Regions from separate parts of the Cytobacillus sp. FSL M8-0252 genome, predicted to be linked through region 1. Evidence: predicted binding sites of a transcription regulator. Region 1 holds the regulator's gene; the other holds the start of a gene.
The links. The regulator Rex, encoded in region 1, represses fermentation and respiration genes when NADH is low (regulators of the CRP and FNR family bind a similar motif). The targets are predictions, from matches to a motif close to TTGTGAAATATTTCACAA.
Positions count from the first base shown of each region.

Region 2: a site for Rex is predicted at 1,604-1,621, ahead of qoxA (cytochrome aa3 quinol oxidase subunit II). Genes of this name have one in related genera too.

Region 1 is NZ_JBBOWZ010000001.1:538,933-542,136, reverse strand. It holds gene groES (co-chaperone GroES) at 1-50, opposite strand, end outside; gene MKX83_RS02875 (CPBP family intramembrane glutamic endopeptidase) at 318-1,046, shown strand; gene MKX83_RS02870 (DUF4305 domain-containing protein) at 1,053-1,256, shown strand; gene MKX83_RS02865 (redox-sensing transcriptional repressor Rex) at 1,286-1,924, opposite strand; gene moaC (cyclic pyranopterin monophosphate synthase MoaC) at 1,948-2,430, opposite strand; gene MKX83_RS02855 (ABC-F family ATP-binding cassette domain-containing protein) at 2,574-3,204, shown strand, end outside.
Region 2 is NZ_JBBOWZ010000001.1:2,592,890-2,596,093, forward strand. It holds gene MKX83_RS13135 (small, acid-soluble spore protein, H family) at 339-530, shown strand; gene MKX83_RS13140 (DUF3889 domain-containing protein) at 527-856, opposite strand; gene qoxA (cytochrome aa3 quinol oxidase subunit II) at 1,726-2,640, shown strand; gene qoxB (cytochrome aa3 quinol oxidase subunit I) at 2,685-3,204, shown strand, end outside.

The sequences.
Region 1 (3,204 bases):
TCCGTTTCAACAAGCTCGATAATAATTCGATCACCTAGTGGCTTCAACAAGTGAAACAACCTCCTCAATTCATTCAAAAATTATTTTATTAGCACTCGTTAGTCTTGAGTGCTAACACAATTATTATATTAATCAAAACTACTCTTTTTTGCAAGTAAGAACCTTGCAATTTTGCAAAAAAAAAATGCGAACCTCTCCATTCTATACAACTTCTATTTGTTTTATGCACTTCATAAGGATGTACTATTTGAAACTAATAGTGTTTAACAGGTAAAATAAATATTAGTGTAACTTCTTTATGAATAGGAGACTAGCCATTGAAAAAAGAGTATTGGTTTATCATTATGATTTATATAGCCATGCAATTATCAGCCATCGTTGGCGTTCCTGCCATTCTTTTTCTAGGTAATATGTTAGGATACAGCTTTGATGAGGTTGCAAAAATTGCACCGCCACTCTGGATTGTCATTAGTTTTACAATTACCCTTCTCTTAACTTTGTGGTTTTTACGGAAAGAAAGCAAAGAGATGCCAATGAGGAATCAAGCACCATTATCTACTTCTATCGGGTGGGCGATTGCAGGTATTCCGCTAGCATTTATTGCTCAAACCGTTGCAGCGAATATTGAATCAATGCTCGGCATTGAGATGGGGTCAGACAATACACAGCAAATTATGTCTTTAATTGAAACGTCTGCTATTGTGATTCTCGTCGTTTCTATTATTGGTCCGATATTAGAAGAGATCATTTTCAGGAAAATCATTTTTGGTTCCTTGCATAAACGATTGAACTTCTTTTTATCAGCACTAATTAGTTCATTAATTTTCTCTCTCGCGCATGGGGAAATTGAGCACTTACTTCTTTATGCAGCGATGGGCTTTACGTTCGCGTTTTTATATGTAAAAACCAATCGTATTCTCGTACCGATCATTGCTCATGTAGCAATGAATACCTTTGTCGTTGTGATTCAATTGAATATGGATAAGCTAGAAAAATATATGACAGAATTAGAAACGGTACAAATGATTTTTAGCAGATTAGGATGATGTTAGATGAGAACACCTTTGTTCACAGGGATTATCTCCCTTCTTTTTGGATTTGTATTTATTTATTTTGCAATTATTAACCTTCAAAACGGTGGAGGTTGGGGATTTTTAACGATCTTCATTTTGATTTTTGCCACTTTTGATATTGGTGGCGGGATTAAATTAATCGCTATGCATTATCGTATGAAAAAGAAAGAGGATAAAAAATAGAGCTGACTCCATGCGGGTCAGCTCCTTTTTTATGATGGATAGTGTTTTAAGAAGTATACTAATGATTGCAATTCGACCGCCAAATCAATATGATGGATGCGAATATGGGAAGGAACCGTTAACCGCGCTGGCGTAAAGTTCAAGATTCCCTTTACATGACTTTTAACGATTCGATCCGTAATTGGTTGTGCCGCATGAGACGGTACAGTCAAAATGACAACTTGAATATGGTGCTCATCAATCAACTTTTCTAGGTCATCTAAATGACGGACAGGTACCTCTCCTACAGACGTGCCAACCCTACTTTCTGAAACATCAAATGCCACTTCAATCTTTGTATTATTATTTTTTAAAAAATTATAATTTAAAAACGCTGTACCTAGATTCCCTACACCAATTAACGCTACCTTTGTCACTTCATCTTGATCGAGTGTCTTACGGAAAAATCCTAATAAGTAATTTACGTTATATCCGTAACCTTTTTTCCCTAAAGCACCGAAATAGGAGAAATCTCGTCGAATTGTTGCAGAATCTACTTTCACCGCTTCACTTAATTCTGCTGAAGAAACTCGCTGCTTTCCTGATGCGTGTAAATTTTTCAAAAAACGATAATACAAAGGCAATCGCTTAGCCGTTGCTTGAGGGATTTTCGTTGATTCATTGGACATAGGCTCCACTCCATTCCATTTACTTAAGCCCTTCTAAAATCACCGTTTTTACCACCGGTTTTCTCTACTAAATATGTTGGTCCTATTACCATGCCTTTATCTACTGCTTTGCACATATCATATACCGTTAAAGCGGTAGCTGTAGCAGCTGTCAACGCTTCCATTTCTACTCCGGTATGCCCATTTGTTTTCACTGTACAATCAATATGTAATACATACTGATCCTCTACCTCTTCCCAATTGAAAGATATATCAATTCCGGTTAAGGCGAGTGGATGACACATCGGGATGATATCAGATGTCTTTTTCGCAGCCATAATACCTGCCACTTGAGCAACAGCCAGCACATCTCCCTTTTTCATCGTGCCATCAGTAATCTTCTGATAGATTTCTTGATTTAGCTCAATACTACTATGAGCAATTGCTGTACGGGCAGTTTGTGGTTTTTCACTCACATCCACCATCTTCGCTCTGCCTTCTTCATTAAAATGTGTAAATTCAGCCATTCATAACACCTCACATGAAAATGATACACTATTTTGATTCATCTGTGTAATGTAGTTTTTTATATATTCTATCCAAATAGTGACTTTATTGCCGAACCTCACCTGATTAAGGTACACTATCACTATAACAGAGGTGAAATATAATGATATTATTACAGGTTAATCAGCTTTCGAAAAGTTTTGTGGCTGATCCTATATTAATGAATATAAAGCTTGAAGTACAAACGAGAGACCGCATTGCATTAGTTGGACGTAATGGTGCGGGAAAATCAACTCTTTTAAAAATTATTGCTGGACATATGTCCTATGATTCCGGTGAAATTATTCAATCGAAAGAAACCAAAATCGGTTATCTTGCACAAAATACAGGACTAGAATCTGAACTATCTATTTGGGACGAAATGCTTACCGTGTTTGATTATTTGCGCAAACAAGAGAAGGAACTGCGCTTACTAGAAACACAGATGGGCGATGCAACACTCATCGAAAACAGTGAAGCTTACGATAAAATTTTAAAAACCTATGATCAAATGCAAGTCAACTTTAAAGAACAAGGTGGCTATCAATACGAGGCAGACATTCGTTCTGTACTACATGGCCTTAATTTTCAATCGTTTAGCTATGATACAAAAATTTCTGCATTAAGCGGGGGGCAAAGGACGCGACTTGCACTTGCGAAATTATTGTTAACCAAACCTGATTTACTGATTTTAGATGAGCCGACCAACCATTTAGATATTGAAACATTGTCATGGCTAGAGCAGTATCTTAGTG
Region 2 (3,204 bases), 2.1 Mb from region 1:
AAATTCCGAATAATGTTAATTTCCAGAGGACGAAATGTTTCCTAAGCCATTTTACCACGTTAAAGGCGCATATACAAAGGGAAAAAAGAGAAAATCACGAAAATACAGCTAATATTTTTAGAAAAAATACTTATATTAAAAAAGTGAATTAATTTAATTCCTATATCACGCCTATTAGTGTAATAAATTGGAAAGATGAACTAACGTCTACAAGTTGATAATCATTCAACTTCTAAACCGTTTGCCTATTTAAGTATATATCAAAAGCCTTATTATTGGTAGAATTGTGCACTAAATATTCAAACTGAATAAAATACTACGAGAGAGGATGTGAACTTATGGATTTAGCTAGAGCGAGGGAACTACTAAAAAGTCAAAACGAATATGAAGTAACTTTCGATGGCGTAAATATCGTCATTGTCGATCTCTATGAATTAACTAAAATGGCAAGGGTGTGCGAAAGAAACAACATAGATAAGAATCAAGTTGTTCCACTCGCACAATTAATAGAAGAAAATACAATACGTTAACGGTCCGTTTTTTTCGTTAAAATACGGACGATTTTCTCCGAATCTTTATCATATTCAATAAACACATAGAGCCCATATTCTATCTCCTGTTGACGCATCCAAAGTTTAAACTTTTCTATTTCTGTCTCATCCTTTACTTCTTTTCCAAGATGCTGATAATCAACAATATCTGCTGATGGGTATTTTTCCTTTGCGATCATCATCGCTTCTTTACCCCATTTCGCATAAGAAGGTGCATCATAAACGGCAAAGCTTGTTTGAGGGCTTGAAATAAATATATAGCTAAACAACACTATGACAATTGAGAGAAACACTCTTTTCTCCATTTTCTCCTCACCTCTTCACTTTTATTTTTTGATGGAAATATTTATAGTTTTACTATCTTTTCAATGTTTATTCTTTATGAAAGTTTTTTTGGAAAATGGGTTATATAATGAAAGAAAAATTCAAAGCAAAACTTGCTAGTGCAAAAGTAAATATCAATAGATAAAGAAAAGCGGGCAAGTTAATGGTTAAAACTTGCCCGCTTTTCTTTATCTATTGTTCCATTAACCCTTATATCGTAAATGTCAACATAGCCTTTAAAAAATATAAGAAAATGTTCATTATTATTTCATTTGATTAGTTTTAGTTATGATTATTTTAATAAAAGTAATCGTACAACATCTAAAACAAAAAGTGGAAGACATAAAGGCCTATTTTGTTCTCTCAAGTAAATCATCTATTTCAATTATTTCTATTAAATGATGAATATCATCAGTCGGGTTATATACACCGTCTAAAAATTGATCAATATCAAATTTCTTTAACAAGATAACCCTCCTCTTTTTTCATCCGTTTCAAAACCATTCGAAGACTTCACACTTTTTTTGTGGGTACTGTTAGTCAAATACGCAATATCATTTATATTAATATAATAAATACAGAAGCAACCTTTAAAATTTATTGAACGATACAATATTCATTTTTCAGTTTTTTCTTAAAATAGAGTATTTAAATAATATTATTTTTTCTTTTTACTTTCAGTTTCATGAACATTTTGTGACCAAATTCATCATTTGTTCATGAACATTTTGTGACACCTATCACATTCAATTGTTTTTAACCATTTATGATACTAACATAGGGTTACAGGCGTGATATTCACGTTCAAATAAAACAATAGATTTTTAGAAAGATAGAAAGGGGTACATCAATGAAATTGAAAAGGGCTCTTTTATTGGCTATAGTTGCCATTGCCGCTGTACTTGCTGGGTGTGAACCACTTACTGTTCTAAATCCTAAAGGTCCACAGGCCGAAGTCCAGGCTAACGATATTATGATGTCCATATGGTTAATGTCTGGCATTGTTATTGTAGTTTTTGCAATGCTTGCATATATGCTCATTAAATTTCGTTCATCTAAACAAGGAAAAGATTATGAACCACCTCACATCGAGGGAAATAAATGGGTGGAGGCAGTTTGTGTCGGAATACCTGTACTAATTGTTGCTTATCTATCATTTGTTTCTGTCCAAAGTAACTATAAAGTTGAAGCAACACCACCAGGGTATGAAGATAAGGAGCCATTAGTTGTATATGCATCATCATCTAACTGGAAATGGCACTTCAGCTATCCTGAAGAAGATATTGAAACAGTAAATTACTTATATATACCTACAGATCGAGCACTTGAATTTAAACTTTACTCATTCGGTCCAATTACCAGCTTCTGGATTCCACAACTTGGCGGACAGAAATATGCAATGGCCGATATGGTAACAACATTACATTTAGCTGCTGATCATCCTGGTGAATTCATGGGTAGAAATGCAAACTTCAGCGGAAAAGGTTTTGCTGAAAATACGTTTGATGTAACAGCAATGTCTCCAGTTGAATTTGAGGAATGGGTAGATGAAGTTCATCAAACAGCTGATCCAATTACTGAAGATAAATTTGAAGAGTTACTAGAGCCAGGTCACTTAGGTAAGATGACATTTACTGGCACTCATTTAGACTTTAGCCCAGCACCTGAAGGGCATGAACATCATCAATCAAATGATGAAGATTCAGAAGAAAATCATGAAAATCATGATGAGCACGAAGGTCACACTGACCACAGTAGCCATTAATTAGATGAAGTGTCTATTGACATCTTCTGAAAGGAGTATACAGGATGGAGTTCTTTGAACGTTTTGCCATACCACATCCAAGTCCAGCTATTTATGCTTCAATGGTAGCAATTGCAATTGTTTCTATTGCCATTGTAGTTGGGATAACATATTTTAAAAAATGGGGTTATTTATGGCGTGAATGGTTAACAACTGTTGACCATAAACGATTAGGTATTATGTATATTATTGCAGCGATCCTCATGCTATTCCGAGGAGGCGCTGACGCAATTATGATGCGTGCGCAATTATCAGCACCTGAGAACAAATTGCTTGATGCACAGCATTATAACGAGATATTCACTACACATGGTGTTGTTATGATTCTCTTCATGGCTATGCCATTTATTATCGGGTTTATGAACTTTGTTGTTCCACTGCAAATTGGGGCTCGCGATGTTGCGTTCCCACGTCTTAATGCACTTAGCTTCTGGTTATTCTTTGCCGGTGCAATGTTATTTAATATCTCTTTCGTTATCGGAGGATCACCAGATGCGGGTTGGACATCTTACTTCCCGTTAGCAG